DNA from 4 places in the Agrobacterium sp. 22094 genome. Region 1 is predicted to be linked to each of the others. Evidence: predicted binding sites of a transcription regulator. Region 1 holds the regulator's gene; each other region holds the start of a gene.
The links. The regulator PhoB, encoded in region 1, activates phosphate uptake and scavenging genes when phosphate is short. The targets are predictions, from matches to a motif close to TGTCATNNANCTGTCAT.
Positions count from the first base shown of each region.

Region 2: the regulator PhoB is predicted to act here: its motif matches at 4,204-4,220, upstream of phnC (phosphonate ABC transporter ATP-binding protein).
Region 3: the regulator PhoB is predicted to act here: its motif matches at 5,549-5,565, upstream of ACTJK5_RS14585 (ceramide glucosyltransferase).
Region 4: the regulator PhoB is predicted to act here: its motif matches at 6,249-6,265, upstream of ACTJK5_RS12185 (DUF1868 domain-containing protein).

Region 1 covers NZ_JBQEPX010000001.1:2,263,038-2,271,146, reverse strand. The annotation lists gene pstC (phosphate ABC transporter permease subunit PstC) at 1-1,424, shown strand, start outside; gene pstA (phosphate ABC transporter permease PstA) at 1,421-2,743, shown strand; gene pstB (phosphate ABC transporter ATP-binding protein PstB) at 2,815-3,630, shown strand; gene phoU (phosphate signaling complex protein PhoU) at 3,722-4,438, shown strand; gene phoB (phosphate regulon transcriptional regulator PhoB) at 4,461-5,144, shown strand; gene ACTJK5_RS11075 (hypothetical protein) at 5,228-5,695, opposite strand; gene ACTJK5_RS11070 (GcrA family cell cycle regulator) at 5,815-6,351, opposite strand; gene ACTJK5_RS11065 (aspartate aminotransferase family protein) at 6,804-8,012, shown strand; gene argF (ornithine carbamoyltransferase) at 8,063-8,109, shown strand, end outside.
Region 2 covers NZ_JBQEPX010000001.1:2,544,937-2,553,045, reverse strand. The annotation lists gene ACTJK5_RS12455 (carbon-phosphorus lyase complex subunit PhnI) at 1-1,000, shown strand, start outside; gene ACTJK5_RS12450 (alpha-D-ribose 1-methylphosphonate 5-phosphate C-P-lyase PhnJ) at 1,150-2,067, shown strand; gene phnK (phosphonate C-P lyase system protein PhnK) at 2,064-2,840, shown strand; gene phnL (phosphonate C-P lyase system protein PhnL) at 2,842-3,549, shown strand; gene ACTJK5_RS12435 (DapH/DapD/GlmU-related protein) at 3,546-4,163, shown strand; gene phnC (phosphonate ABC transporter ATP-binding protein) at 4,279-5,154, shown strand; gene phnD (phosphonate ABC transporter substrate-binding protein) at 5,249-6,154, shown strand; gene phnE (phosphonate ABC transporter, permease protein PhnE) at 6,321-7,295, shown strand; gene phnE (phosphonate ABC transporter, permease protein PhnE) at 7,295-8,109, shown strand, end outside.
Region 3 covers NZ_JBQEPX010000002.1:466,709-474,817, reverse strand. The annotation lists gene ACTJK5_RS14610 (O-antigen ligase family protein) at 1-371, shown strand, start outside; gene ACTJK5_RS14605 (polysaccharide deacetylase family protein) at 343-1,113, shown strand; gene ACTJK5_RS14600 (glycosyltransferase family 4 protein) at 1,123-2,364, shown strand; gene ACTJK5_RS14595 (glycosyltransferase family 4 protein) at 2,532-3,740, shown strand; gene ACTJK5_RS14590 (hypothetical protein) at 3,917-4,168, shown strand; gene ACTJK5_RS14585 (ceramide glucosyltransferase) at 4,357-5,496, opposite strand; gene ACTJK5_RS14580 (hypothetical protein) at 5,768-6,229, opposite strand; gene ACTJK5_RS14575 (SDR family oxidoreductase) at 6,716-7,582, opposite strand; gene ACTJK5_RS14570 (RNase H family protein) at 7,719-8,109, opposite strand, start outside.
Region 4 covers NZ_JBQEPX010000001.1:2,489,929-2,498,037, forward strand. The annotation lists gene ACTJK5_RS12165 (M20/M25/M40 family metallo-hydrolase) at 374-1,765, opposite strand; gene ACTJK5_RS12170 (MarR family winged helix-turn-helix transcriptional regulator) at 1,949-2,383, opposite strand; gene ACTJK5_RS12175 (hypothetical protein) at 2,686-3,069, opposite strand; gene polA (DNA polymerase I) at 3,160-6,153, shown strand; gene ACTJK5_RS12185 (DUF1868 domain-containing protein) at 6,307-7,029, shown strand; gene rpmF (50S ribosomal protein L32) at 7,218-7,403, shown strand; gene ACTJK5_RS12195 (sensor histidine kinase) at 7,623-8,109, shown strand, end outside.

The sequences.
Region 1 (8,109 bases):
GCAAACGTCGGGCCATGGCGCTTGCGGGCGGACGCCCCTCCAGCATGCACTCCCGTTCTGGCTATCACGGTTCCTACGTCCTCATCTGGGCGCTTATTCCTTCCGCGCTGATCCTGGCGGCGTGGCTGATCATCAGCCCGATCATCGTCAACTCTGCAGTGCATGAAAGCTTCCCGGATGACATCAAGGCTCTGCCGGAAGCCCAGCAGAGCCTTACCTATGGCATGGTCGTCTCCATTGCCCGCGGCCTTACCCAGGTCTCGCCGCAGGAATATGACGCGCTGAAAGCCGATCCCGCGACGGCACGCGCGGTCCTCGCCTCTAAAGGTGTGGCCATCGCCGGCGATCCGCAGCCCTTCATGATCGAGTCCGCAGAAAAGCTCAATAACATGTCGGCGGTCAGCCGTATCGCCATGGTATTCGTAGTGCTTGCCACGGCCATCGCTGGGGCCTTCAAGGCGCTCCGCGGCCTGGCACCGCGCTTTCGTGCCCGCAATCAGGTGGAAAAGGTCATTCTCGGCGCGCTCGTTCTTGCATCGTCGATCGCGATCTTGACCACGATCGGCATCGTTATGTCGATGCTGACGGAAGCCACGCAGTTTTTCCGGATGGTTCCGGCGCATCAGTTCTTCTTCGGCACGGTGTGGGATCCGCGTTTTGCTGCGGCTGGTTCGACAGACAGCTCCGGTCAGTTCGGCCTCATTCCGCTCTTGGCGGGTACGCTCTATATTGGCTTCGTCGCCATGCTGGTCGCGGTACCGGTCGGTCTGTTCTCGGCGATCTACATGGCCGAATATGCAAGCCCCCGTTTGCGCTCGATTGCCAAGCCGCTGCTGGAAGTGCTCGCCGGCATTCCGACCATCGTCTACGGCTTCTTTGCGCTGACGACTGTGGGGCCGTTCCTGCGTGACATCTCTGCCCAGATCAATGGTCTGGCAACGGGCGACTATGCCAGCTTCATCCAGGCGCAGAGCGTCATCACCGCCGGCTTCGTCATGGGCATCATGCTGATCCCATACGTCTCCTCGCTGTCGGATGATATTATCACCGCGGTGCCGCGCTCGCTTCGCGACGGATCGCTCGGTCTTGGCGCGACGCGCTCCGAGACGGTCAAGAAGGTCATCCTCCCGGCCGCGCTTCCGGGCATCGTCGGGGCGATCCTGATGACCGCGTCACGCGCTATCGGTGAGACCATGATCGTGGTTCTGGCCGCTGGTGTCGCCGCACGCCTGCAGCTCAACCCCTTCGAGCCGATGACGACGGTGACCGTCAAGATCGTCAGCCAGCTGACCGGTGACCTTGAGTTTACCTCGCCGCAGACGCTTGTTGCCTTTGCGCTTGGCATCACGCTCTTTGCCATCACGCTTTGCCTCAATATCTACGCGCTCTACATCGTGCGCAAATACCGGGAGCAGTATGAATGACCGACGTCGTTACTCCGGGCATCTCCGCCCCTGCCGCAACGAAGAAGGTCCGTCGCGATATCGGCATCAAGCGCCGTTACGCTGCAGAGCGCCGCTTCCGCGCCTATGGTGTCGCCGCGATCTCCTTCGGCCTGCTGTTTCTCTTCCTGCTTCTCTGGTCCGTCATCGGCAAAGGCTACACGGCCTTTCAGCAGACGATGATCACGATCCCGGTCGAGTTTTCGCAGCAGATCATCGATCCGGACAATGTGCGCGCGCAGAACCCGTCTAAGCTGATGACGGCCAACTACCCTGTCGTCGCCCGCAACTCGCTTGCCAAGGTGCTCGGCGTTTCGCTGGAGGATCGCACGGCGTTGCGCGCCGTCAACGCACTGATTTCTGACAGTGTCCGCACGCAGCTTCGCGACATCGTCACCTCCGATCCAAACGTCATCGGCACGACGCGCACCGTGTCGCTCCTGGCATCCGGCGATGTCGACAGCGCCTTCAAGGGCCAGGTCGATATGTCGGGCGAGGAGCAGAACCGCCGAATCTCCGACCAGCAGGTCGGCTGGATGAACGAACTGGTTGGCAAGGGTGCGCTGGAAAAGAAGTTCAACACCGGTATCTTCTTCAATGGCGCATCCAGCCGTCCTGAGGCCTCCGGTGTCGGCGTCGCGCTGATCGGCTCCTTCTACATGATGCTGATCGTGCTCGTTCTGTCGCTGCCGATCGGGGTTGCCGCTTCCATCTACCTGGAAGAGTTTGCGCCGAAGAACCGCCTGACGGACCTCATCGAGGTCAACATCAACAACCTGGCAGCGGTGCCGTCCATCGTTTACGGTCTGCTGGGTCTCTCGGTCTTCATCAACTTCATGGGCCTTCCGCGCTCGGCCTCGCTGGTCGGTGGTCTGGTGCTGACGCTGATGACGCTGCCGACCATCATCATCGCCACACGCGCTGCCTTGAAAGCCGTGCCGCCTTCGATCCGCGCCGCAGCGCTCGGTCTCGGTGCCTCAAAGATGCAGACCATCTTCCACCACGTGCTGCCGCTTGCCATGCCGGGCATCCTGACCGGCACCATCATCGGCCTTGCACACGCGCTTGGCGAAACCGCGCCGCTCCTTCTCATCGGCATGGTGGCCTTTGTGGCAAATTACCCGACGACCCCGCTTGATCCTGCAACGGCCTTGCCGGTTCAGATCTACATGTGGGCGAACGAAGCCGAACGCGCCTTTGTCGAAAGAACATCCGGCGCTATCATCATCCTGCTTATGTTCCTCCTGGTGATGAATGTGGGCGCAATCCTGCTGCGTCGCCGCTTCGAACGGCGCTGGTAAAGCATCTCCAGGAAATGTGGATACCGGTTTTCTGCTCGGAAATGCGATAAGAAGCAAGGGAGAACGGAACAATGAACATGTTGTCGGAAGCAGCAGTTGAAAAGGCGCTGGACAAGAAAATGAATGAAGTTTCCTATAAGATGATCGGCAAGGACGTCTCCGTATATTACGGTGAGAAGCGCGCCCTTTACGATGTGAAGCTCAACGTTCGCGAAAACACGGTGACGGCTCTCATCGGCCCCTCGGGCTGTGGCAAATCCACCTTTCTGCGCACGCTGAACCGCATGAACGACACAATCGATGGCTGCCGCGTCACCGGCGAGATTACGCTCGATGGTGAGGATATCTACGATTCTGCCATCGATGTCGTCGAGCTTCGCGCTCGCGTCGGCATGGTGTTCCAGAAGCCGAACCCATTCCCGAAGTCGATCTACGAAAACATTGCCTACGGCCCGCGCATCCACGGTCTTGCCCGCAACAAGGCGGATATGGACCAGATCGTCGAGTCCGCCCTGCAGAAGGCAGGTCTTTGGAACGAAGCGAAGGACCGCCTGCAAGAATCCGGCACGGGTCTGTCCGGCGGCCAGCAGCAGCGCCTGTGCATCGCACGTGCCATCGCCGTTTCACCGGAAGTCATCCTCATGGATGAGCCATGCTCGGCGCTTGACCCGATCGCGACCGCCAAGGTGGAAGAGTTGATCCACGAGCTTCGTGCCAACTACACCATCGTCATCGTGACACACTCGATGCAGCAGGCCGCTCGCGTTTCGCAGCGTACCGCCATGTTCCACCTCGGCCACCTGGTTGAGGAGAACGATACGGACAAGATGTTCACCAACCCGGATGACCAGCGCACCCAGGACTATATCATGGGTCGTTTCGGCTGATCCTGTTGCTGCTTGCACATTCCACCGCGTCTGTCGCTCGAGCCACTAAAAAGGCTTGCGACAGGGCGTTTCGAAACTGGAGACTACGAACATGTCGACACATTCCCACATCATGTCCGCCTATGATGAGGAGCTGAAGTTCCTCAGCCGCCGGATCGCCGAAATGGGCGGCCTGGCCGAGCAGATGTGCGCCGATGCCGTGCGTGCGCTCGTCAATTCCGATGCAGCCTTGGCGCAAAAGGTTATCTCGGACGATACGATCCTCGATCACGCCGAGCGCGAAATCGGCGACAAGGCGATCGTCACCATTGCCAAGCGCCAGCCGATGGCAGCAGACCTTCGCGAAATCATTGGTTCGTTGCGCATTGCCGCAGACCTGGAGCGCGTCGGCGATCTGGGCAAGAACACCGCTAAGCGCGTCATCGCTGTTGCCGGCACCGGCGTTCCGCGCAAACTGGCACGTGGCCTTGAGCATCTGTCGGAACTGGCGCTTGTGCAGTTGAAGGAAGTGCTGGACGTCTACTCCACGCGATCGGCGGAAAAGGCCCAGGCCATCCGCGAGCGCGACGAGGAAATCGACGCCATGTACACCTCGCTCTTCCGCGAGCTTTTGACCTACATGATGGAAGATCCGCGCAACATCACCACCTGCACGCATCTTCTGTTCTGTGCCAAGAACATCGAGCGTGTCGGCGACCACGCCACCAACATCGCCGAGACCATCTACTACATGACCACTGGCAGCCAGCCGGAAGGTGAGCGTCCGAAGGACGATAGTTCCAACACGCTCGGCGCTGTGACCGAGTAAGCGACAGATAGGATCTGGAGCCATGGTGCCAAAAATCGCCGTTGTCGAAGACGAGGAGGCGCTGAGCGTCCTCCTCCGTTACAATCTCGAATCCGAAGGCTATGACGTGGACACCATTCCGCGTGGCGACGAGGCGGAAATCCGCCTTCAGGAGCGCACGCCGGATCTTTTGATCCTCGACTGGATGCTGCCGGGCGTCTCCGGCATCGAGCTTTGCCGTCGCCTGCGCATGCGTCCGGAAACCGAGCGTCTGCCGATCATCATGCTGACGGCGCGCGGCGAGGAAAGCGAACGGGTTCGGGGCCTGGCGACGGGCGCGGACGACTATGTCGTGAAGCCCTTCTCCACGCCGGAACTGATGGCACGCGTCAAGGCGATGCTGCGCCGCGCCAAGCCGGAGGTCCTGTCCTCGGTGCTGAAATGCGGCGATATCGAACTTGACCGTGAGACGCATCGCGTCCATCGCAAGAGCCGCGAAGTCCGTCTCGGGCCGACCGAATTCCGTCTGCTGGAATTCCTCATGACCTCGCCTGGTCGTGTGTTTTCCCGTTCCCAGCTTCTCGATGGTGTCTGGGGTCACGATATCTATGTGGATGAGCGCACGGTGGACGTCCATGTCGGTCGTCTGCGTAAGGCGCTGAATTTCTCCAGCATGCAGGATGTCATCCGCACCGTTCGCGGTGCCGGCTATTCCATGGAAGCCTGATCGGCTTCGGGAGCGCTTTGCTTGAAGGTACAAGCGCTCCTATTCTTGCGGCGTCAGAGCGGACAGCCCGTGGCTTCCCGGCGTCAAATCAATGTTGACGGAATGGGATATCGCGCGGCGTCTATCTCGTCCCTCGACAACGGGCTGCGCGTCAGCACCTCGGCATAATTGGCTCGGGTTCGAGCACCATAACTCTCCTTGATCGCGCTCATCAGTTCGATCTCCTGGTACATCCAGTTCCAGCGCGAATAGTCGTCCGGGCCGGTCGACTGGCGGCGCGCTTTTTCCCGAACCGCAAGCTCGCGATCGCGCACCACTTCTCCCGTCACGATCGACATCAACTGGAAGGCGGCATCGTCCATGTCCGTGGCTTCCCGACGCCAATATTCCTCTCCGCGCTCCTCGCAGATCAGCCAGTAGCTGCCGCGTCGCCATTCGACGTAAACGGTTCCGTCGCCACGGGTGCTGCGCGGGATTGGCGGGAAGGGCGTGTCGACGGCCCTGGCCCATAGCGCCGAGATATAGTCGTGCAGTGTGTCGATCGCGTCCATGATGATAGTCTGGGCGCGATTATTGCTGCAGGCAAGCTTGGATTATTTGGCAAAGCTGGAGACTGCCCAATAAAAAAGCGGACCGAAGCCCGCTTTCTGAATTGGTTCTGAGACAGACCTTACGCCTTGCGGCGTTCGCTGACCGGCTGGTAGGCCATCTTCGCGTGGAACTTGCAGTAGGGCGAGGCTTCAGACGCCTCGCAGCCGCAGAAATGGAAGTCGTCCTTGAGCGGGTCGCCGACCGGCCATTTGCAGGTACGCTCGGTCAGTTCCGTCAGCGTCAGGCGACGCGAGATCGGGATAACGACATTGTTGGAAGAACGAACATATTCCATGGGCTCGACGGTGTCGATGTCCATGTCTTCCTTGAAAGCGAGGGCACCAGAGCTACGGGCCGGTGCTGGACGGCTGGTCGCAGCGCGGGCCGGAGCCGCATAGCTTGCCGGACGCGGCGCTGCTGCGGGACGCTTGGGCGCAGGACGCGACGTGGCGACCGTGCCGCCGGCCTTGGCGCGACCTGGCAGGTTGAGGCGGTGAACCTTGCCGATGACGGCATTGCGGCTCACACCGCCTAGTTGTGCTGCGATCTGGCTTGCGCTAAGCCCTTCGGACCATAATCTCTTGAGCTTTTCTACTCGTTCGTCCGTCCAGTTCATGCCGCTTCTCCGCTCGTCGCGTTGTTTTCGGGCAGAATCCACCTACTATGCCATGGAGTGAACCACGCGCAGGCCATTCGCCAGATTGTAGGTGACTAGTTCCGCCGCATTGCAGTCTAGTAATTGACGGTTAACCTAATCGTCGGTTGACTCCGTGACAAGAGTCGCAGGAATCATCTGGAATCGATTTTCCGGTTTTCCCCAACTTGCTTCCCCTGTGAGTCAGAAAGGCAACACCTCGGGCCTGCGCGGCAAGCACCTACCAAGGCTTGTAAATGCCCGGAAGTGCCGAGATTTGTTGACATTAGGCGGGGAAGTGACAATAGTGCTCTCGCAATGAAGACAGCATGCAGGCCGCCGCGAGGCGGCATTTTTGATTTTCAGGGCAGGGATAACCCGCGAGCCCTATTGACAGTCGTCTGTCCCGACTTGACGTAAGGAGTGATGTCGCCATGGCCGAAACTGCCCCCAAATCCGGGCCGTTGTTCGATACGTTTTCCAAAGCCCCCCTGCGCTTCGAACGAGGCGAGGGCGTTTGGCTGATCACGGAAAGCGGCGAGCGATATCTCGATTTCGGTGCAGGCGTTGCGGTGACCTCGGTCGGCCATAGCCATCCCCATATGGTTGAATCCCTCAAGGCACAGGTCGAGAAGGTCTGGCACCTGTCCAACCTCTATGAGGTTGCAGGCCAGGAAGTGCTGGCAAAGCGGCTGACGGATGCAACATTCGCCGACAAGGTGTTCTTCACAAACTCCGGTGCGGAAGCGCTGGAATGCGCCATCAAGACGGCACGCCGTTATCAGTACACGCACGGCCATCCGGAAAAATTCCGCATCATCACCTTCGAAGGTGCATTCCATGGCCGCACACTCGCCACCATCGCGGCTGGCGGCCAGGCCAAATATCTCGAGGGCTTCGGCCCCAAGGTGGAAGGCTTCGACCAGGTGCCATTCGGCGATCTCGAAGCGCTGAAGGCGGCGATCGTTCCGGAAACGGCTGCCCTTCTGATCGAGCCGATCCAGGGCGAAGGCGGTATCCGTGTCGTTCAGCCTGATTTCCTGCGCACGCTGCGTGCGCTCTGCGAAGAGCACGGCTTGCTTTTGATCTTCGACGAAGTGCAGACCGGCGTTGGCCGTACCGGCAAGTTCTTCGCCTATGAACGCTCAGGCGTCGCGCCTGATATCATGGCCGTTGCCAAGGGCATTGGCGGTGGCTTCCCCTTCGGGGCATGCCTTGCAACGGCAGAAGCCGCGTCCGGCATGACGGCGGGCTCGCATGGCACGACCTATGGCGGCAATCCGCTGGCCATGGCGGCCGGCAACGCCGTGCTGGATATCGTTCTGGCCGATGGCTTTATCGAGCATGTGCGCGATGTCGCGCTGATCTTCCGCCAGGGACTGGCGTCGCTGAAGGACCGTTATCCGGATGTGATCGAGGAAATCCGTGGCGAAGGTTTGCTGCTCGGCATCAAGGCGCGGGTTCCATCCGGCGATCTGCTCCAGGCCATGCGCGCGGAGCATCTTCTTGCCGTTCCGGCAGGCGATAACGTCATCCGTCTGCTGCCGCCGCTCGTGGTTACGGCAGAAGAGGCGCGTGATGGGCTTGCGCGCGTCGAGAAGGCTGCCGAAGCACTCACCACCAAACTGGCAAAGAGCGCCTGACGAGGCGCATCAGGGCCGGCGTAAAGGGTGGCCCGCATTGATGGGACTGAATTAAAATGGCAAAGCATTTCCTCGATCTTTCGGCCGTCGGCTCGGA
Region 2 (8,109 bases), 280 kb from region 1:
CGTCGAACAGCTTGGCCTGGCCGTCGACCGGGTGATGGCCGAAGCCTCGCTTCATGATCGCTCGCTTGCAGCTCTCGCCGTCAAGCAATCGCGTGGGGACATGATCGAGGCGATCTTCCTGCTGCGCGCCTATCGCACGACATTGCCACGTTTCGGCTATTCCAACCCGGTGGAAACGGGCGATATGCTGGTCGAGCGCCGCGTGTCGGCAACCTACAAGGATCTGCCCGGCGGACAGTTGCTGGGCCCTACCTTCGACTACACCCACCGCCTGCTCGATCCTTCGCTTCTCGAAGATGGAGAGGTGGAGGAGCCTGTCCTGCGCGACTCAGAAGCCGAACATATCATGCGCGTTTCGGAAATTCTGGCGGAAGAAGGCCTGATCGAGAGCGATGGTGATATGCCGGAAGATCATATTCCTGGCGATCTGACCCGCGAACCGATGGAATTTCCCATGGCACGCGATTTGCGGCTGCAGTCGCTTGCCCGCGGCGATGAAGGTTTTCTCCTGGCATTGGCCTATTCGACGCAGCGCGGCTACGGCCGCAACCATCCCTTCGTCGGTGAAGTCAGAATTGGCGAGGTGGAGGTCGAGCTGGATATCCCGGAACTCGGCTTTGCCGTCTCCATCGGCGATATTCAGGTGACAGAGTGCCAGATGGTGAACCAGTTCAAGGGGTCCGCAAAAGCGCCCCCGCAATTCACCCGCGGTTACGGCCTCGTCTTCGGGCAAAGCGAACGCAAGGCCATGGCGATGTCGCTGGTGGACCGGGCGCTACGCGCAGACGAGTTCGGTGAGGACAGAACCGCACCGGCTCAGGACGAAGAGTTTGTGATTTCGCATGCGGACAATGTTCAGTCGACAGGTTTCGTGGAGCATCTAAAACTCCCGCACTATGTGGATTTCCAAGCTGAACTTGGTCTTGTCAGAAAGATGCGCGCCGATTTCGAGGCTGCGCAGAGATCAGATGAAAGTTGGTTGAACGATGCTGCCGAATAAAGACTTGGTTTCAGCGCTGCTCGTTGAACCAGTATGCGCAAAATACGCTGGATGCTGCAAATACAGTGAAGAACAGCGCAATGAGAATTCCGATCTCCATGATCATTTACTCCTGACATCCGTTGTGACTTACGGAAGGACAACGCACGATGCTTGAAGAAGTTTCATTTGAAGAGACCTTCGCGGATGAAGGTCTCGCTACGTACAATTTCGCCTATCTGGACGAACAGACCAAGCGGATGATCCGCCGCGCTATTCTGAAGGCCATCGCCATACCCGGCTACCAGGTGCCCTTTGCCTCGCGCGAGATGCCCATGCCCTACGGCTGGGGAACGGGCGGCGTGCAGGTGACAGCCTCAATCCTCGGACCGCATGATGTGCTGAAGGTCATCGACCAGGGGGCGGATGATACGACCAATGCCGTCTCCATCCGCGCCTTTTTCCAGAAGGTCGCCAATGTCGCCGTCACCACGCATACCAAGGAAGCCACCGTCATCCAGACCCGTCACCGTGTTCCTGAAGAAACGCTGACGGAAGGTCAGGTGCTGGTCTACCAGGTGCCGATCCCTGAGCCTTTGCGCTTCCTCGAGCCACGCGAGACAGAGACCCGCGTCATGCACGCGCTGGAAGAATATGGCCTGATGCATGTGCGTCTCTATGAGGACATTGCCCATAATGGTCGCATTTCCAAAACCTACGCCTATCCGGTGAAGGTCGCAGGCCGATACGTCATGGACCCGTCGCCGACGCCGAAATTCGACAATCCGAAAATGCACATGTCGGAAGCCTTGCAGCTCTTCGGTGCCGGGCGTGAAAAGCGTATCTATGCCGTGCCGCCCTACACCGAAGTCGTCAGCCTCGATTTCGACGACCATCCCTTCGAGATTCAGACCTTCGACAAGCCATGTGCGCTGTGTGGTGCGGACCATGTCTATCTCGATGAAGTCATCCTGGATGATCGGGGCGGGCGCATGTTCGTCTGCTCCGATACCGACCATTGCGAAGATCGGCGCGAACATGGCCATCGCGGCCATCTGCTGGCCGATGTGAAGGAGGCCGCAGAATGAGCGATCAGCCGCTGTTGAAAGTCCGCGACGTATCCAAATATTACGGCGACCGCGCCGGTTGCCGCAACGTCTCCTTCGATCTTTGGCCGGGCGAAGTCCTGGCGATCGTCGGCGAATCCGGTTCCGGCAAGACCACGCTGCTGAACTGCATTTCCACCCGACTGATGCCGACCACCGGCAGCGTGGAATATCGCATGCGCGACGGGTCTCTCCGCGATCTTTACCACATGGGCGAGGCGGAACGCCGTTTCCTCATGCGCACCGATTGGGGCTTCGTTCACCAGAATCCGGCTGACGGTCTGCGCATGACGGTATCTGCCGGCGCCAATGTCGGCGAACGGCTCATGGCAGTCGGCAACCGGCATTATGGCAATATCCGCAACACCGCCAGCGAATGGTTGGAGCGGGTGGAGATCGGCACCGATCGCATCGATGATCAGCCGCGTGCCTTTTCCGGCGGCATGCGCCAGCGCCTGCAGATCGCCCGCAATCTCGTCACCTCGCCGCGCCTCGTCTTTATGGACGAGCCGACCGGCGGTCTGGATGTCTCGGTTCAGGCAAGGCTTCTCGATCTCGTTCGCGGTCTCGTCAACGATCTCGGCCTTTCCGTCATCGTCGTCACCCATGACCTTGCTGTCGCACGGCTCCTGTCGCACCGCATGATGGTGATGAAGGGCGGCAACGTCATCGAGCATGGCTTGACCGACCGCGTGCTGGACGACCCGCGCGAGCCCTATACCCAGCTTCTCGTTTCCTCGATCCTGCAGGTGTGACATGCCGACCCCCCTCATTGTTTCGGAAGTCTTCAAAAGCTTCACCATGCATCTGCGTGACGGGATCGAACTGCCCGTCGTGCGCAATGTGACCTTTTCCGTCCAGGCGGGCGAATGCGTCGTGCTTGGCGGGCCTTCGGGGATCGGCAAAAGCTCCATCCTCAAGATGCTCTACGGCAATTATGCCATCGATAGCGGCCAGATCCTCATCAAGCATGAGGGACAGATGGTCGATATCGGAAGTGCCGCGCCCCGCACCGTGCTCGAAGTCCGTCACCGCAGCCTTGGCTATGTCAGCCAGTTCCTGCGCACCGTCCCGCGCGTCGCCGCCGTCGATGTGGTGGCGGAGCCGCTGCTTGCTCGAAAAGTTCCGGTCGAAGACGCACGCGAACGGGCAGGAGAGTTGCTGTCGAAGCTCAACTTGCCACGGGAATTGTGGTCCCTGCCACCCGCGACCTTCTCCGGCGGCGAACAGCAGCGCGTCAACATTGCCCGCGGCTTCATTACCGACCATGCCATCCTGCTTTTGGACGAACCGACGGCGTCGCTCGACGCGGCCAACCGCAAGGTGGTGGTAGAGATGATCCGGCAAAAGAAAGCCGAAGGAACAGCCCTTCTTGGCATTTTTCACGATGAGGAAGTGCGTGAAGCCGTGGCCGATCGCATCCTCGATGTCTCGCAGTTCTCACCCAGAAAGATCGCAGCATGAGTGTCAAAGTTGGCCTGGAACCGGCCATTCACGAAAGCGCCCGCGTCGTCAATTCCAAGCTCGGCCGATACATTGAGGTCTCGGAGCGCTGCCGTATTGAAGAAGTGGATATGGATGACTACTCCTACATCATGCAGGACGGTGCCGTCTGGTGCGCGACAATTGGCAAGTTCGTCAACATCGCCGCCTCGGTGCGCATCAACGCAACCAACCATCCCATGTCGCGCGCGACGCTGCACCACTTCACCTACCGCGCCCATAATTATTGGGACGATGCGCAGGACGAGACGGAGTTCTTCGCCGCAAGACGCGCCAGACGCGTCGTCATCGGCCATGATGTCTGGATCGGACACGGCGCGACCATCCTGCCCGGCGTCACCATCGGCAATGGCGCCGTCGTCGGTGCCGGTGCCGTGGTCTCGAAGGATGTTGCACCCTACACCATCGTCGGCGGTGTCCCAGCCAAACTCATTCGACGCCGTTTTGCGGAAGAGATCGGCGAGCGCATGGACCGGCTGGCCTGGTGGGATTGGGATCACGTGAGGCTTCGCGCTGCCCTCGATGATTTCCGTTCGCTCGAAGCGGAAGCCTTTCTTGCCAAGTATGACGGGTAAACGAACACCATCTCCCGTGACGTCAGCCTTGTAATAATTTCTTCATCAAACTGACATTCGCGCTTCACGCACCCCTGATAGGCCGAATCCGAAATAACGAGACTGGATTTGGCCTATGACTTTTCACCTCAAGCAGGTAACGCGCCGCTTCGGCAAATCGACCGCCGTCGACAGCGTGACGCTCGACATCCCCCAGGGCCAGATGGTCGGCGTCATCGGACGTTCGGGTGCAGGCAAATCCACCCTGCTGCGCATGATCAACCGCCTGGTCGATCCAACATCCGGCTCCATTCACTTTGGCGATCTCGAGGTTTCCTCGCTCCGCGGTGCTGCGCTTCGCCACTGGCAGCGCGATTGCGCCATGATCTTCCAGCAATTCAATCTCGTGCCGCGTATCGACGTTCTGACCAACGTCATGCTCGGTCGCCTCGACCACCGCTCCACGGTCTTGAGCCTGCTCAGCATCTTCACCACCGAAGAGCGTCTGATGGCGATTTCAGCACTGGAGCGCCTGGGAATCGAGCATGTGGCGATGCAGCCAGCGGGAACTCTGTCGGGCGGCCAGCAGCAGCGTGTGGCGATCGCACGTGCACTGATGCAGTCGCCGCGCATGCTGCTTGCCGATGAGCCCATTGCCTCGCTTGACCCGCTCAACGCGAAAATCGTCATGGATGCGCTGCGCGACATCAATGAGCGCGAAGGCATCACCGTCATCACCAACCTGCACACGCTCGATACGGCCCGCAATTATTGTGAGCGCATCATCGGCATGGCGGCCGGTCGCGTCGTCTTCGACGGCACGCCCGCCGAACTCGATGCCCGCGCGGTCAAGGAAATCTACGGTACTGATTCTCATGGTGCCGGCATCGACGAAACCATGACGTCGACCAGCATCACCATTGAAGGTGCGGAGCTTGCCGCGCGCGCCCAACACCCATCTGCCGGTCCTGAAGCTTCTGCTCCCAAGCCGCTTTCCATGGCTGGACTGTAAGGACCGCACAGCATCGATCCGCCCGCGTCAGGGGCCAATATCACATTCCACATCGTGTCAAACTCCGGCTCGCCGGAAAAACGGAGATAAATCCATGTTGAAGAAAGCTCTTCTTTCGGCGGTTGCACTTGGCCTTCTGGCCGGTTCGGCTCTCGCTCAGGACGTCAAGGTTCTGCGCATCGGCCTCGATGGCGGCGAAAACTCCAACGACCAGCTGCGCAACGCGCAGTGCATTGCCGATGGCCTGAAGGCTGCCACCGGTGTTGAGCAGGTTCAGCTCTTCCCGTCGCCCGATTATAACGGCGTCATCCAGGGTCTGCTGGGCGGCACCATCGACATTGCTTCCATGGGCGCATCCTCCTACGCCAAGATCGCTATTCAGGACCCGAAGGCTGTCGATCCGATCCTGACATACACCGGCGCTGACGGCTCCAGCGGCTATTACACCATCATGGTTGCCCGCAAGGACTCCGGCATCAAGACGCTGGCAGACGCCAAGGGCAAGAAGCTCGGCTTTGCCGATCCGGACTCCACCTCCGGCTATCTCATCCCGAACGTCGCCCTGCCGAAGGACACCGGCAAGCCGGTCAAGGAATACTTCTCTGAAACCGGCTTCGGCGGCGGCCATGAGAACCTCGTTCTCGCCGTTCTCGACAAGAAGTTCGATGTCGGCACCACCTTCGGTTCCGGCGTTGGCAAGTGGGAAGAAGGCTACAGCTCCGGCAACCTCCACCAGATGGTCGCCAAGGGCAATCTCGACATGGACGATCTCGTCGAAGTCTGGAAGTCGCCGCTGATCCCGAACGGTCCGCTGATGGTTGCCAACAAGGTCGGCGAGCCGATGAAGGAAAAGATCGAAGCTTTCTTCCTCGACCTGCCGAAGAAGGACCTCGCTTGCTTCCAGGGCTTCACCCAGGGCAAGAACAAGGAATACATCAAGGTCGATCCGTCCTTCTACCAGACGATCGTTGATGCCCGTAAGGCCGTGATCGGCGGCTGATTGCCAGCAATGGCATGAGACGGCGGCGTCAGAAAGACGCCGCCGTTTTTTTAAAGCGCAGCCCGGGAAAGCCGTCACGCTTCCTGAGGGATGACGCTGAAACGGTGAATGAGAGCCTCGGTGAATCCATCGTCACCCGCATGGCTCCGGTAAGGACGCAAAAGACATGGCCAGCACGCCAATCACCCCAGATACGTTGGGCGAGGCCTCGAAGAAGGTCATGCAGCACTACCAGCAACAGCTGGTCACGCGACGTATCTACACCGGCATCGCCATCGTCGTCTTTCTTGCGTTGCTCTTTGCCTCGCTCGATTTTGCCAACAGCGCCAATTCCGGCAAGTTCTTCGAGCGACTGCCCTATTTCTTCGATTTTATGAAGACCTTCCTGCCGAACAGCCCCATGGAAGTTGTTCGCGCCATGTTCGATCTGCCGTCACCCTATGCCGACGGCTCGCTGAAATATGACTATGTCTCGGAGCGGGTCTATATCGGCGACGGCTTTTATATTCCGCATTTCTTCTATCAGCTGATCATCACGCTGAACATTGCGCTGGTCTCGACGCTGATCGGCACGGCCTTCGCTTTCGCGCTGTGCTTCTTCGCCTCCACCAATCTCGTCGGCGCCGGTGCCGTGCGTTTTTCCGTCCGACGCATGCTGGAAGTGATGCGCGCCTTCCCGGAAATCGTCATCGCCGGACTGCTGACCGCCATTCTTTCGCTCGGGCCCATTGCCGCCATCGTCGCCATCACCATTCATACCGTCGGCGCGCTCGGAAAACTCTTCTTCGAAGTCGTCGAAAATGCCGATATGAAGCCGGATGAGGGGTTGCGGGCATCGGGCGCCAACTGGCTGGAGCGTGTGCGCTTTGCCATCGTGCCGCAGGTTCTGCCGAATTTCGTCTCCTATGCGCTGCTGCGCGCCGAAATCAATGTGCGCGCCTCCACCATCATCGGTGCTGTCGGCGGCGGCGGTATCGGCGAGGTCTTTCGCCTGGCGATCGGCAATGATCACGCCGCCAAGACCTATGCCATCATCATCATGCTGCTGGTCACCATCATCGCTGTCGACCAGTTTTCCGGCTGGCTGCGCCGCAGGCTGATCGGCCATCAATCCTTTGAATTCGGACGGGGAGCGGCCTGATGTCCACGAGCTTTGTCATCAATGGTGCGGATCGCGAACGTCTTTTGTCCCAATACCCTCAGGTTTTCCAGCTGGGCTTCATGCGCCGCTATGGACTGTTTGTCGGTCTGGTCGTAGCCATCGCCTATCTCGTCATCTGCTTCTTCGCCTTCAATGTCGGCCCGGCCTTGACCAACGGTCGCTGGGACCGCGCTTCCAGCTATATTCAGGACTGGTATTCCTGGCGCGCCCAGCCACGGCTTCGCTTCGATGATGGCAAGGTCGTGCCGCAATGGACGAGCCGCGGGCAGTATCCAGCCAATGCCAATATCAGCTGGCTCCAGCCGTTGCCGAATGGCGGCTATAGCGTGACCTATGGCGATCAGCAGAACCGTATCGATATCACCCCGACGCAGGCCAATGTTTACATCGATGGTACGCTCTATCCGGTGACCATCGGCGCTGACCGCGTCACGGCCCCCGCCGGCGCGCCTGTTCAAATCCGCCAGGATGAGAACAAGGTCGTCGTCGAGTACGGCTTTGCCGGTCAGGCGGAAATTCGCACCTCGCAGCTTTATGTCCAGCGCCGCTTCCTCGGCTGGGCCAACTTCTTCTTCGACACGCGCTCACAGTTCTGGGGCAAGAGCTGGGGTGAGCTGGCAGCGCTGGCGCTGTGGCAGGATCGCGTCGATCCGGCACAGTCCAATATTTCAAAGATGGCCGATGATTTCCTCGGCAACGATGCCTGGCAGCATGAGGACATCCTGTCCAAGCTGTTGCAGACGCTGGTCATGGCCTTCCTCGGCACGCTTCTCGGTACGCTCTTTGCCTTTCC
Region 3 (8,109 bases), on a different contig from region 1:
GTCTGGAGACTTGGGCGGTCCGGGCTTTTAACGGGCATAATGCTTATGTGGATACGCTGCTGACGACAGGCATACCGGGGTTGCTGCTGGCGCTGACGCTGGTCATTCTGGTGCCAATGCGGGCGATCGCACGGCTGGACCGGGCACCACCAAATGATCCGGCATTGACGCGCCTTTTCCAGCGCACATGGCTTTGCGTGCTCTACTCTGCCTGTCTCGAGGCTATTTTCTTCCAGAACGGCAGCCCGGTGTTTTTCATCTTCCTCATCTCCATTTTCGGCTTGGTCCTGCAGTCCAGGATGAGCCTCGTCAAAGAACCGGTTATGACCAGGGAGGAAAGCCATGGGGCTCTTATCCAAAGTCAGCGGTAAGCTTGACTATCTGCGAGAACGTGTGGCCGAACGGGCTGTGCGCGCTCTGCCGGCGTCGACGCTCAACGTCGCCTGTCGTCGTCCCGTCGTGTCCTTCACTTTCGACGATGTGCCCTGCACGGCGCTAAGCGCCGGTGCGAAGATTCTCGAGGAGAACGGGGTCCGTGGCACGTTTTACATTGCCGGAGGGCTCCTCAATCGGGTGGAGCCGGACCGCAACATCATCTCGGAGGAGGGCTGTCGCGAGCTTGCCGCAGCGGGCCATGAACTCGGCTGCCATACGTTCGGGCATGAGATCGTCCACACGCTGTCGGGGCGGGCCTTGCGTGACAATCTCCACCGTAACGGCGCCTTGCTCGATAGCTTTGAGCCGCCGGTGACGAAACGAAACTTTGCCTATCCCTATAATCAGGGGTCGCTACGGCATCGGCAACTCTTTGCCGACCGTTATGAGACGGCGCGCGGAGGTGGGGATCGCATCAACCGTGGGAAGGTCAACCGCGGCTTCCTCTGGGGAATGGAGATCCGCCAGCCGGAACAGGACGCCCTCGCATTGGTTCGGCAGATCGACGACGTGGTAAGGGAGCCAGGCTGGCTGGTGTTCTTCACCCACGATGTCAGCGACACGCCGACACCCTATGGATGCACACCTTCGACATTCTCCACATTGGTGCGCTACGCTATTTCGAGCGGTTGCCTCGTTCTGCCGGTTCGGGATGCTCTTCAACATGTGGAGAGTTGAGGTGACGCAATGAGCGGGACGCTTCTGGCAATCAACAATTACCATTACCGCCGCGGTGGCGCGGACGCGATCTTTCTCGATCAGATGGATATGTTTGCGCGCTCCGGGTGGAACGCCGTGCCCTTTTCCATGCAGCATCCAGACAATCTGCCATCGGAGTGGTCGCCCTATTTCGTTCCTGAAATCGAGTTCGGTCGTCAAGGCGGTCTGATGACAAAGATCGGTCACGGGCTGGAGATCATCTATTCCCGAAAGGCGCGACAGAGCCTGGCTGCATTGATCGACCAAGTGCGGCCTGATGTGGCGCACGCCCACAATGTTTATCACCACATTTCTCCGGCAATCTTCCCGCTCTTGAAGAAAAAGGGAATACCCACCGTTATGACGGTGCATGACCTGAAGCTCGCCTGTCCCTCCTACAAGATGCTGGCGCCGGATGGCGTTTGCGAAAGATGCAAGGGCGGGCGCATCTATAATGTGCTGCTTCACCGCTGCATGAAGGGATCGATTGCTTTGAGCGGTCTGGTCATGGTGGAAACCGCCGTGCATCGAGCGCTCCGACTTTATCGCGATCATATCGACAAGCTCGTGGTTCCAAGCCGGTTTTACAGGCAAAAGCTGATCGAATGGGGATGGCCGGACGACAAGCTGGTCTATATCCCGAATTTCGTCGACCATGCGATCAGCGAACAACGCTTTGCCGTTGAGGAGGGCGACTACTTTTTGTTCGCGGGGCGTCTTGCGCCCGAAAAAGGCGTTGATACCTTGATCCGGGCGGCTGCACGGTCGGGGCAACGTCTGCGTGTTGCGGGCACGGGACCGGAAGAAGCAGCGCTTCGGGCGCTGGCGCAGATAGAAAATGCCGATGTCGAGTTCCTCGGCTATCTCAGCGGCCAAGCGCTTCATGAAGCGGTGGCCGGTGCCAAGGCGCTCGTTCTTCCCTCCGAGTGGTATGAAAATGCGCCGGTCAGTATTCTGGAGGCCTATGCCTTGGGGCGTCCGGTGATCGGAACGGACATCGGGGGTATTCCGGAACTGATAAAACCAGGAGAGACAGGGCTTATCGCTGCACCCGGCGATCCGGATGATCTCGCAGGAGCACTCAACGCGATGAACCAATTCTCTGCAAGCGAGCGCAAGGAGATGGGCGAGCGTGGTCGCGCCTGGGTTAACCAAGAATCCTCTCGCGGCGCTTTTTTCGAAAGGACGCTGGACCTTTATCGAGGTTTAGGGATTTCGTCTCTCGGGTAGGTCTTTAGTATTTTAGATAATTATAATTTACCTGTTATGTGAAGGGTTTCGTCAATAAAATGGCGCTACGGTGCAGAGTAGGCGAGGCAGCGTGAAAGCTGTCCGCCTGTTGCTGGTATCATGACTGTACCGTAGGAGTGGGTAGGATGCCCGGGAGGAAGCGAGTAGTGGACTATACGGCGTCGAAACAGACGACGGCACTTCGGGCGCGCAGGAATGCCGACGAGGTCCACTTTCCCGATCTTGATGCGGTTCGCATTTGTGTGATTGGGTTGCGCGGTGTACCGGGTGTACCGGGCGGTATCGAAACCCATGTTGAGCAACTTGTTCCAGGGCTGGCCGAAAGAGGCGCCGACGTTCACGTCTATGCGCGTCAAAATTACGTCGCCGGCGAAGTGCCTTATGTCTGGCGCGGTGTCACCGTTCATCCGACTTGGGCGCCAAGCAACACGCGACTGGAAGCCATCGTCCACACGCTTCTCGCGCTCTTCAAAGCCCGAAGGCTAAAACCTGACATCGTCCACATTCACGCGGTCGGTCCCTCGCTGGTGGCACCCTTGGCGCGCCTGATGGGGATGAAGGTCGTCTTCACCCATCACGGCTATGATTACGACCGCGAAAAGTGGAACACGCTGGAGAAGAAGGTTCTGCGTCTTGGCGAATGGGCGGGCATGCGCTTCGCTCACGGCCGTATCGTCGTTGCCAAACATATTGCCGATGCCATGCAGGCAAAGTTCAATCGCAACGTCCATTTCATCCCCAATGGCGTGCAGATCGATATCGAAGCCGCAGATGACACCGTCCTCGATGAATTCGGGCTGACCAAAGGCCGCTACGTGCTGCTGGTGGCACGCCTTGTCGTCGAGAAGCGCCAGATGGATTTGATCGAGGCCTTTCTGCATGCGGATATGCCGGACACCAAGCTGGTTCTGGTCGGCGGCGGGGACGCCCGAAGCGACTACGCAGAAAAATTGAGAGCACGGGCGAAATCACATTCGAACATCGTGCTGACAGGATCGCAATCGGGCGCAAGGCTTGGTGGGCTGTTTGCCAATGCCGGACTTTTCGTTCTGCCTTCCAGTCATGAGGGGATGCCTATAGCGCTTCTCGAGGCGCTGGCTTACGGCCTTCCCATATTGGCAAGCAACATCGAGGCGAATCTGGCGCTCGAACTGGATGCCGAATCCTATTTCCCCTTGGGCGATGTCCCGGCACTTTCCCAAGCAATGCAGAAAAAGCTCTCGGACCGCAAGATGCCTTCACACGCCTCCGTCGATGTGGGCGAGATGGGCAGCAAGATCATGGCGCGCTATAACTGGACGACCATCTGCGAGCAGACAGCCTCACTTTACCTCTCCGTCCTAAAGCGTAACTGACATCAGACCTTCGGGTATTTGCGTAGTGTTACAGAACCGGCCTGAAATAGGAACCGATCGACGCCAACCCGATGCCAAGCCCCAAATGACATATGCGCGTCATAATAAGGCATTCCCGTTGAACGATCAGCGTCTTTAAACGTTGCTTTTCAAATGCAATGGTGAGGAGCGCTGAGTTGGTTTTCGATGCGAGCGAGGCAATGAGCCGGTTTGGAGAGAGCCATACAACTGTTGTTTTGTGGCAGCGTTTCGAAGTTTCTCACAGGGAGATGTTCGACTCCCTCTGGAGTGCGATCGAGTTTGTTCGGAACACCGCGTTTCGACCGAGCCGTGTTGAACTGCATGTTCACCGCGGAGGGCACGATGTGTTGATCGCCGGCGACGAACTTGCACTGCTTCTCGCGGAACACGAAGAGCAGAAGGCGTGAGGAAACAGGAGTCAGTGCCAAGTTTGAGAGGATTACAGAAAAGCGTAGTTCTCTGGTTCCATGGCACTTGCTCTCCCGCCATCGTGGAAGCGCGTCGCAATCTTTCAGACTTGGTGCCTACGCTTTAAGTTTGTTTTGCCAGATGTCGTTATCGCAAAGTCGCTCCACACCTTTGTTCGGACCATGCTTTAGCCGCTGAGCGTGCTTTCCTGCGTTCCGACGGTCATCATGTTGCCGCGCCACGAAACAGAGGACCCCATCCAGCTTCTTGCCCAGATGAGTGGGAGCAGCACATCGCGCATGATCATGGCTGGAAAGCTGGTCCATGAGACATGCCAGCCTTTGAGTTTTGCGAGTGCCAGTTCTGGAAGGTAGTAGAGCCCGAGGACGGCGACCATAACCGCTACCAGCGTCTTGCCATCTGCGCCGGCGAGCAGGGCTGCGGCGAGGGCCAGAAACAGAGGTGGAATTCCGCCGACAAGGATTTCAGGCGCGAAGAATTGAGGGAAGGTCACTCGTCGCAACCGGGCCCATCGGGCCTGCCGCGACCAGACCTCGGCAAAGCTGCGCGTGCCTAGCGGCTGCTCGAAAGGGGCCGGCGCAAGGTGAACGTGGCGTCCAGTTGCACGAACGAGCTTCGTCGCGGCAGCATCCTCCGCAATTTCCGCTCCAAGAGCTTCTATACCGCCGAGGGAGTCAAGAAGCGGCTTGTTCCATAGCATTGTCTTGCCCTGCGCAAAGCCCTGGCCCAACGTTTCGGCCGCGTATTGGTAGCGGCACTGAAATGTGTTGAGGAAGGTGCATTCAAGCTCCGATCCAAGATCGGCCGGGCGTGAGCCAAGCGGTGGCGAGCAGACGAGGCCGCTATCCTTACGCCATGCGCTCATCAGCGTCGCAATGTAATGATCAGGCATCAGCACGTTGGAATCTGCGAGGATCACCCATTCGCTGGTCGCCGCACGCCAGCCCTTGACGCAATTGTTCAGTTTGGGATTGGCGCTGATCCGATCATCACCCATCAGCAATGTTGCCCGAATGTGAGGGAAGGCGGCGATGTTGGATTTGACGTGCGGGATGACAGGATCTGCGCTATCCGCCACACAAAAGATGATCTCGTAATTTGGCCAGTCCAGCTGAAAGGCACGAGGAATCGTCAGGGCGGTAAAATTCTCCACACCCCGAAGCGGAATGACCAGGGAGACGGGCGGTTGAGTTTGTGGCTCTAAGCCGCGCTTCGTCGTCGGTTTCACACGGATCGCGGTGAGAGCTATGCTCAACAGGTGGACGAAAATCAGCGCGAGGGCGAGAACGGCGAGAGCGATGTCCATGTGCAACTCCACACATCCGGATCTGCCCGGCGTTTAGGTTTCTATCGCAACTATAACGCTTTCATGACAGACGGATGTCATATGGCTCCGCCTGTCACATGGTTTTCATTCTACTGTGGATGAGGGATATTGCACGCATCCATCTGCAAATGCAGTGACGTTTGAGACTATCGCGCTTGTCCGAAAATCGGAACCGATTTTCGGACCGGTGCGATGGGTCGGTTCAATGGGCGAAACGCGTCTCTTATGCGTCCGAAACAACCTGTGCCATCTAGCGGGTCATTCCCCAGACGTAGCCGAGCAATGCCGCCAGTCCTACAGCCTGAAGAGGGTGCTTTCGGACTTGGCGGATTACCGTGTTCTGAACGGAATCAATTTCACTCTTCGCGACGCGCGCCGATCCGGAAATCATCTCTTGAGCAAATCCCGTGATACGCCCAAGTTCAGAGCGCAGCGCTCTGATCTCTTCCATCGCGCGATCAGTTTCCGGATCGTCGTGGCGTGCTCTGACAGCGGCAAGAGCCTCATCCACCTTTGGTGTGTCCTCCGTTTCCTGTTCCTCCGCGGGTTCGGTTGTCGCGGTTGCTGTCGTCGGACTCGTTTGAGAAACAGGGTCGGAGGCGGGGAAAGTGTCTTCGAGCCCCGTCTGAAGATCTTCTTTTCCGGTGCGCTGTCTTGCCTGCTCGTCATGCAGTGAGGCAACGGCAGGTGACATAGAATTTTTGTCGGACATGATTTTGTCTCCGTAAGGGTTCGTCGTCTCAACTTCTCAGACGCGGGAGGGTTCCGGTTCGATCGATGATGGATTACGGCGGGATCGAGATGACGCCGCGTTGCAGGTCCGAGCGATCATGCTCCACTGCGATAATTGTGTAGAGCGAAAGCAGGTGGAGACGTCCCCGGCCGGCAGCGCATTTGCCGCTTGGAAATCGGACTGCGCCTTTGCCGCAACGATACGCGCGTTGCCCGACGACCTGAATTCCTTCGTAAGAAGCATCCTCCCCCCGCGTGGGTCGCGTCTGCATCTGCTACAGGAGCCAGCTTGCCGATGGTCAGGCTTTCGGATGGCTGGGGTCGGATAATGGAGGTGGTCTCGTTGGAGCCATATATGCGGTGCGGGCCGGTCATGGGAATCTCCTCCCTATTCTTCCGACCGAACCGCAGATGGGCAAGACGGTTCCGCACGGCCCGCCCACATTTCCTTTTTTGACCGTCGGTCTCAGATCATGATTTCACCACCGGTGACGGGGATGACGGCAGCGGTCATGTAGCTGCCGCGGTCCGACGCCAACAGAACATAGGCGCCAGCAAGCTCAGCCGGCTGTCCAGCGCGACCGATCAATGTCTGCTCACCGAACTTTTTGGTCTTCTCAACGCCCATGGTAGACGGAATGAGCGGTGTCCAGATCGGGCCAGGCGCGACCGCGTTTACCCGGATACCTTTTTCGGCGACCATCCCGGCGAGTCCGGCCGTAAAGTTCAGGATTGCACCTTTGGTGGAGGCATAGGCAAGCAGGTGTGGCGAGGGCTGTTTCGACTGGATCGAGGCGGTATTGATGATCGAGCTTCCGGATTGCATGTGCGACACGGCAGCTTTTGACAGGAAAAATGGCGCATAGATATTGGTCTTGAAGGTCTGATCCCACTCGGCTGACTCAATGTCGCCGATGTCCGCATAGGTGCGCTGGAAAGCGGCGTTGTTGACGAGGATATCGATCTTGCCGAATTCGTCGACAGTGCGCTGCACCAGCGTTTTGCAATGCTCTTCGGAGGTGATGTCGCCAGGAACGGCGACCGCCTTGCGACCGGCTTCCTCCACCCATTTGACTGTATCGCGCGCGTCCTCTTCCTCATCGAGATAGGAGATGACGAGGTCGGCGCCTTCACGTGCGAAAGCGATTGCAACGGCCTTGCCGATGCCGGAATCCGCGCCGGTGATCAGAGCGACCTTGCCGCTGAGAAGGCCGCTGCCCTTATAGGACTTTTCGCCGTGATCCGGCTTTGGCTCCATCTGACCGGTGGTGCCTGGTGGCGCCTGCTGCTGTTCAGGATAGGGCGGGGAAGGGCGGCGAATATCGGCATCCATGTCTGTGCTCCACAATTGTTACGAAGCCCAAACACGGTTTAGCAGTTGCAGTTCCCTGTAAGTTTTAGCGGGCGCTTAAGGATTTTGCGCATCGTAGGTGTCTGAGGTTCCCGTTCCGCGGCGTAGGAGACCAACCTTAGCAAACTGCTGTGGCAACTGTGGCGTGCTGGATTGCCTGCCTCGCAAGGGCGTCCGCTCGTTCATTCCATGGCAGACCGACATGGCCTTTGCACCAGGCAATCTCGATCATATCACCGCGTGTCAGGCACGTGTCGAGCGCCTTCCAATGATCGACATTGGGAACGTCTCGGCGACGACCCTTGCCGTTCGGGGCGCGCTTCCGCCAATGATTTGTTCTCCAGATGTGGCGCCACCTGTTGCATCCCGTCACTGCGTAGGTGGAATCGGACCAGATCGTCGCAGCTTCGCAAGGCGCATTCTCGTCCAGCCAATGGAGGGCTTCAAGAAGGGCAAGGAGTTCCGGCGCGCTGCTATCAGTGCAGCCTATACTGCCGGACAGCGACGCC
Region 4 (8,109 bases), 230 kb from region 1:
CGGCTTTTTGTTTTTGACGCCCGCTGCAATTAATCTCGGGCTGGCCTTGTAAAAGACATGATGCGCACCGATATAGGGTTCATCAGTGTTACAGCAGTTCCCGATGAGGCTTTGATGAGCCGCCGCGTTGTACCCTCGTTAATGAAAAATTAACCTAGGCGCGCAATGATGAAAGGGAAGACATGAGCGACAGCCAAAAAGCTGGCGCCGTGCTGAGACACATACCGTTTTGCACTTTGACCACGGATGTACTGGCACTGATCGCACAAACGGGAATGAAAGGTCGGGCTTGCCCGGCCTTTTTGTTTTTTGGGGCTTCGGCTCCCGTGGAGCGGTGCCGCTGACGCGCGGCACTGCCTTTTCCCAAACTCGATTACCTAGCACTCAAGGCCGACAGAACCCGCACCCAAGAGCGCGTACCCTTGTGGAACGACTTGAGCTCGTATTTCTCGTTGGGCGAGTGAATACGGTCGTCGGTGAGGCCGAAGCCAATCATTAGCGAATCCATGCCAAGCATCTTCTGGAAGTCGCCGACAATCGGGATCGACCCGCCCATGCCGATGACCACGGCGGGCTTTGCCCATTCATCCGAAAGCGCCGACTTTGCCTTGGTCAAGGCCGGCGAATCATAGGACAGATGGATGGCCGGTGAGCCGCCATGCTCGTGGAACTCGACCGAGCAATCGGCCGGGATCTTCGAGCGCACATAGGCGCGGAAGCTTTCGCGGATCGCAGCCGGGTCCTGGCGGCCGACGAGGCGGAAGGAAACCTTTGCAGAGGCTTTGGCGGCGATAACGGTCTTGAAGCCCTCGCCAGTGTAACCGCCGGTGATGCCGTTGACTTCCGCCGTTGGGCGCGCCCAGGTCAGTTCGAGGACGGAGCGTCCCTTCTCACCTGCTGGAATGGACAGCCCGACTTCGCCGAGGAAGGATTCGGCTGTTCGGCCGAGGTTGTCCCAGGATGCCTTGATGTTGGCCGGTGTTTCCTCAACGCCATCATAGAAGCCGGGCAGGGTCACGCGTCCCGTCTCATCATGCAGACCGGCGAGAATATCGGTCAGAATATGGATCGGGTTGGCGGCAGCACCACCGAAGAGGCCGGAATGCAGATCGCGATCGGCAGCGGTGATGACGATTTCCTCACCGACCAGTCCGCGCAGCGCTGCGGCAATCGCCGGCGTCTCGTGATCCCACATGCTTGTGTCGCAGACCAGAGCGTAATCGGCTTTCAGCTCACTCGAGTTGGCGTCCAGGAAGGGCTTGAGCGACGGCGAACCGGATTCCTCTTCGCCTTCGAAGAGAATGGTGACGCGAATCGGTAGCGATCCGCTAACCTGCTTATAGGCCCGGCACGCCTCGACGAAGGTCATCAACTGGCCCTTGTCATCCGACGTTCCACGGCCCGAAATCACCTGTCGACCCTCGCCGATATCTTTCAGCTTGGCATCGAAGGGATCGTCCTGCCAAAGATCAATTGGATCGACAGGCTGGACGTCGTAGTGGCCGTAAAACAGCACGTGCGGCGCGTCGGCGGTTGCGCCATCATGATGCGCGACCACCATGGGGTGACCGGCGGTATCGCGGATCGACGCGTCGAAACCGATGCTCGTCAGATCGCGCACCAGCCACTCGGCGGCCTTGCGGCACTCCGCCTTGTAGGCTGGATCGGTGGAAATCGACTTGATGCGGACGAGTTCAAAAAGTCTCTCAAGGCTGGAGGGAAGATTGTCGTCAACCGCCGAGAGAACCGGGGAAATATCTGTCATTGCATGATCCTGTCATGTCTGGCCTGTCATGTGTGGAGCGCCAGTCATCATTTCACTGAGCAAGGCGGGTTCCACCTCTTTAAATCTCCGCAAAGGCGTGACGACGACCGCTATGGTCATCGCGCCAATGCGCCAGATGGCAGGACGATAGAGCAAATATGAAACGGTTTCGAGCCGGAAAACTTACTTTTCCGATTTAGCCACGCTGATGGCGCGGCTCATATATTCCAGCAGCAATTGCCGCTCGAACTTCAACAGATCCTTGAGAAGCGCCTCTTCCGTTTCTTTCGATGCAGCAATGGCGGCCTCTTCAAGCGCGGCACCTTTTTCCGTCAATGTGATGATCTGCGAACGGCGATCTGTCGGGTGAGGTTGGCGCTCGATCAGCCCGTCACGCGCCATGCGCGCCAGCGTGTTGGCAAGTGTCGCCTGTTCGATATCGACCCGGTCGAGCAATTGACGCTGCGTCAGCCCGTCTTCCTGCCAGAGTTCCAGCAGGACAGGAAATTGGCCGGGCGAGAAGCCGAGGGCACCGGCACGCTTCAGCAGAGCCTGGGAAAAACCCTTGGCCAGTTGCGCCGCGAGATAGGCTGCAGAGTCCTGTCGAGAAAATCCCATCGGGCCCATCGTCCGGATCATTTACATATCGTGCGATGTAGACGGTCATGCTTTCGCGAGGCATGCGGGTAGAACCATTTGCGCAAAAGAAAACCGCCATGACCGGGAGGGGACGGTCATGGCGGCATATTGAGGGACAAAGGCCCGGAGAGGGGGAAAGGCCTTTGTCCGGTCTGACGCGGCGGGGGACGAGCCAGCTATCAGACTACGGCGTGATCAGTCGCCGTCCTCTAAGAAATGAGGCCGCAAATGCGGCTTTTCAAGGGAACATCGAATTACAAATCGGTAACGTTCCGGTGAGATTATTTGGCGTTATTTTGACGCTTCTGTCGGAGCCAAGCTGCGGCTGTCAGCGTTCCGCCTGTCAGCGCCGCGATCCAAACAAAATCCATCGCCATGCGGCTCGCAGCGCTGTTTGCATGCGCCGCGACGATGACGACAAAGGCGGCGAGCAGTGCTGCATCTGAGAACTGAAATCTCGCAACCGCCTTGAGATCCGCATCCTCCAGGGAGCTATCCTGGAAGTGCGCCCGAAGCCCTTTTGTCGCAAGAAGGTAGAGGGGAACGATGGCTATCTTTGCCACGGTCACCGCAGCTTGATCACCGAGGTACCGGGACGTTGCAGCCACGCCTGCCATCAGGGTGGTCGAAACGAGCCACGCTGTTGCTGTTGACGTCGTGCGCATGAAGAACCTCGCGAGACCATTGAAGAAACTTGCTGGGTACTTGAGGGCAACGATAGACCTTTTTGCCGTGTCGCGCTATCCATGCTTCCCATGAAAAAAGGCGATCATCTCTTCCTCGTGGACGGCTCCGGTTTCATTTTCCGCGCCTTCCATGCCATCCCTCCGCTCAACCGCAAATCCGATGGATTGCCGGTCAATGCCGTGTCCGGCTTCTGCAACATGCTGTGGAAGCTGTTGAGGGATGCGCGCAATACAGATGTGGGGGTGACGCCAACGCATTTCGCGGTGATCTTCGACTATTCGTCCAAGACCTTCCGCAACGAGCTCTACGACCTCTACAAGGCCAATCGCTCGGCACCGCCGGAAGATCTCGTTCCGCAATTCGGTCTGATCCGCCACGCCACCCGCGCCTTCAACCTGCCCTGCATCGAGACCGAAGGCTTCGAGGCCGACGATATCATCGCCACCTATGCCCGCCAGGCGGAAGCAATCGGTGCGGATGTCACCATCATCTCCTCCGATAAGGATCTGATGCAGCTCGTCACGCCCAATGTGCATATGTACGACGCGATGAAGGACAAGCAGATCGGCGTGCCGGACGTCATCGAAAAATGGGGTGTACCGCCGGAAAAGATGATCGACCTGCAGGCGATGACCGGCGATTCCACCGACAATATCCCGGGCATTCCCGGTATCGGGCCGAAGACGGCAGCGCAGCTGCTGGAAGAATATGGCAACCTCGATACGCTGTTGGAGCGCGCAGGCGAAATCAAGCAGCAGAAACGCCGGGAAAACATCATTGCCAATGCGGAACTGGCGCGCCTCTCCCGCCAGCTCGTTTCGCTCCGCACCGATGTGCCGCTGGAACTTGCGCTGGATGCGCTGACACTTGAAGTCCAGGACGGCCCGAAGCTGATTGCCTTCCTGAAAGCGATGGAATTTACCACGCTCACACGCCGCGTCGCGGAAGCGACAGGTGCAGACGCATCGGCCATCGAACCCGCCCATGTTCCGGTCGAGCGTGGCGTAGAGGCCCACGGGCCCGATCTCGATGCTGGCACCGATACGGTCGGCGATGCTCCATCAGCTGCGCTTGGCGAAGCGTCGGTGGCGGATGTCGGCGCGGTTCTCTCCAAGACCGAAGGCGATACGCCACAGGAGCTTGCCTCGGCACGCGAGACGATCTTTGCCGCCGCCAAGATCGATACGACCGCCTACCAGACAATCCGCTCGATCGAGGAACTGGATCGCTGGGTCGCCATGGCGCGCGAGACCGGCGTCGTTGCCTTCGATACCGAAACGACCTCGCTCGACCCGATGACGGCGGAGCTTGTCGGCTTTTCGCTTGCGATTGCCGATAACAGCAAGAATGCCAGCGGCTCGGACATTATCGCAGCCTATGTACCGCTCACCCACAAGACCGGCTCTGGCGGCGATCTCTTCAGCGACGGCATCAAGCTGGCGCCGGACCAGATCCCCTTCGATCTTGCGCTTTCGCGGCTGAAAGACCTGCTGGAAGATCCGGCCGTTTTGAAAGTGGCGCAGAACCTCAAATATGACTACCTGCTGGTCAAGCGGCTCGGCATCGTCATGCAGAGCTATGACGACACGATGCTGCTCTCCTACGTGCTGGAAGCCGGCAAAGGCGCGCATGGCATGGATGCGCTTTCCGAGCGCTGGCTTGGTCACAAGCCGATCGCCTACAAGGATGTTGCAGGCTCCGGAAAATCCGGCGTCACCTTCGACTTCGTCGATATCGACAAGGCAACGGCCTACGCTGCCGAAGATGCCGATGTGACGCTGCGCCTGTGGATGGTGCTGAAACCCCGCCTCGTCGCCGACCGTCTGACCACCGTCTATGAGCGACTGGAACGACCACTGGTGCCAGTGCTCGCCCATATGGAGGAGCGCGGCATATCCGTCGACCGGCAAATCCTGTCGCGGCTTTCCGGCGAGCTGGCGCAGAAGGCTGCCGCCTTCGAGGACGAGATCTACGAACTGGCGGGCGAAAAATTCAATATCGGTTCGCCCAAGCAGCTGGGCGATATTCTGTTTGGCAAGATGGGGCTGCCCGGCGGTTCCAAGACGAAGACCGGACAGTGGTCAACCTCCGCCTCCGTGCTGGAAGATCTTGCCGCTGAAGGCATGGAGCTACCGCGCAAGATCGTTGACTGGCGCCAGCTGACCAAGCTGAAATCGACCTATACGGATGCGCTGCCCGGCTATATCCATGCCGACACCAAGCGCGTCCACACCTCCTACTCGCTGGCATCGACCACGACGGGTCGCCTTTCCTCGTCGGAACCGAACCTTCAGAATATCCCGGTGCGCACGGCGGAAGGGCGCAAGATCAGAACGGCCTTCGTTTCCACGCCCGGCAACAAGCTTCTTTCGGCCGACTACAGCCAGATCGAACTGCGCGTGCTGGCGCATGTCGCCGATATCCCGCAGTTGAGAAATGCCTTCGAGAACGGCATCGATATTCATGCGATGACAGCATCGGAGATGTTCGGTGTGCCGGTGGAAGGCATGCCATCGGAAGTGCGTCGCCGCGCCAAGGCGATCAATTTCGGCATCATCTACGGCATTTCGTCTTTCGGTCTTGCCAATCAGCTCAGCATCGGCCGCTCTGAAGCGGGTGAGTATATCAAGAAATACTTCGAGCGCTTCCCCGGCATTCGCGACTATATGGAAAACACGAAGGCCTATGCCCGCGAGCATGGCTATGTCGAGACCATCTTCGGCCGCCGCATTCACTACCCGGAAATCAAGTCGTCCAACCCGTCGGTAAGGGCATTCAACGAGCGCGCAGCGATCAATGCGCCGATCCAGGGGTCTGCGGCCGATATTATCCGCCGGGCGATGATCCGCATGGAACCGGCACTAGAGCAGGCGAAACTCTCCGCCCGCATGCTGCTTCAGGTGCATGACGAACTGATCTTCGAGGTCGAAGACAGCGAAATCGAAAAGACGCTGCCTGTGGTCGTCTCCATCATGGAAAACGCCGCCATGCCGGCCATCGACATGAGGGTGCCGCTCCAGGTGGATGCCCGGGCCGCCAGCAACTGGGACGAGGCGCACTAAAGCGCCGTGCGTCCTATTGGACACAGGAAGGCCGCTCTAACTTTTTGAACCGAAAATCGGGTCCGATTTTCGGGCCGATGCTGTAACCTTTCGAATGTCATGTGCCTGTCGCCCATAAGGCGTAGGGGAAGGCTTCTATCAAGGAGCCCTCCCATGCACGCCCCGTTCGTTTCGCCACAACTTTCCGCCTTCTCGACCACCCATCATACCGCACCGCCCCGGCATCTGGGAACGCGCTATTCTCCCGAGGGAGAATTTCTGCCTGAGCCGGGCAATACGGTCGTCTGCCATCTGGTCGAAGGTTCGCCGTCTCAACAGGCGGTCATTGCCGCCCGTCAGCGGCTTCTCGATATGCCCGAGGCTTCGACCCACCTCGCCTTCACACCCGTCTCCAGTCTGCACATGACGGTGTTTCAGGGCATCATCGAGCATCGCCGCACCTGGCCGTACTGGCCGAAGGAGATGCCGGAAGACAGCACGATCGACGCGATGACGGCCTACTACCGTGAGCGCCTCGCCGAATTTCCGAAGCTGCCAGCCTTCAACATGCAGGCAACATCGGTCACGCCGCTTGGCCTGATCCTGAAAGGGGTAACCGAGGTGGATGACAGGATCATCGCCGCATGGCGCGACGCCTTTGCCGAGGCCTTCGGTTATCGTCATCCCGATCACGAGACTTACGAATTCCACATTACATTTGCCTATGCCCGCCGTTGGTTCGAGCCGGAGTGCCTGCCACGCTGGCAGGCGATGCTGGATGACTGCCTTCAAGAATTGCGTGCGTCAGCGCCGGTCATCGAAATGCGCCCGCCAGCCTTCTGTGCATTTGCCGACATGAACCACTTTGAGGAGTTGCTTGTCTTCGATCCCATCTGATATGGATGGGTCGGACGGATGCCGATTTTCGATTGCGTCGGTATCTCGCGAAAAAATGTGCGTCGGGGCTGGTCAAAGCCCCGCAGGGCATGTATAAGCGCGCCAAATTTCCGATATCGAGACATGCGACATTCGGCCTATGGTTCTGGCCGGTTCCCGTGTTTCGCCGCTTCAGTGGAGTAACACAAATGGCAGTTCCTAAAAGAAAAACGAGCCCGTCCAAGCGCGGTATGCGCCGTTCGGCAGACGCCCTCAAGGCAGCAACCTACGTCGAAGACAAGAACTCCGGCGAACTGCGTCGCCCGCACCACATCGACCTGAAGACAGGCATGTATCGCGGACGTCAGGTTCTGACGCCGAAGGAAAGCGCATAATCAGCGCTTCTTGATGCGATTGCATGACGAACGAGCCGGCCTTTGGGTCGGCTTTTTTGTTGCCTTCTGCTGCCGTCGCAATGCCGCTTGGAAAAAAACGAACCCGCACTTACTATCCTCAGTAGGAGGACGGTTTTTTACAGCATGTCGCGCAAAGGTGGTCGCCGGTTTTGCGGCAGCGACATGCGACAGAGAAAACCGTCAGGTGGAGGGGTTTGAGTGAGATATCGATGGGTCGGCATCCTTTTGCTTTGCCTTGGTCTGTGCGGCTTTGCCTTCACCAAGGGTCGGGAACTGCTTGCCGAGAGTTATCTCAACGAGGCTGCCGAACAGGGTGGAACGACGTTACGGCTCGCGGTCTCTGCCCTTGGCGGGCATCTGAGCCGCTACGAGCCACTTCCCGCACTGATGGCCGACCACGACGATATCGAGGAGTTGGTTGCCCATCCAGAGGATCAGCGCCTCAGGCAGCGCGCCAACATTTATCTGAAGTCGATCAACGACCTTTTGAAGTCCTCGGACATCTACATCATGACGCTGGACGGCGAGACGATTGCCGCCAGCAATTATGATGGCCCGGCAAGTTTCATCGGGCAGAATTTCAGCTATCGCCCGTATTTCCAGGATGCGGCCAAGGGCCTTCAGTCGCGCTTCTTCGCGCTTGGGACTACCTCACACAAGCGCGGCTATTATTTCGCCTCTCCCA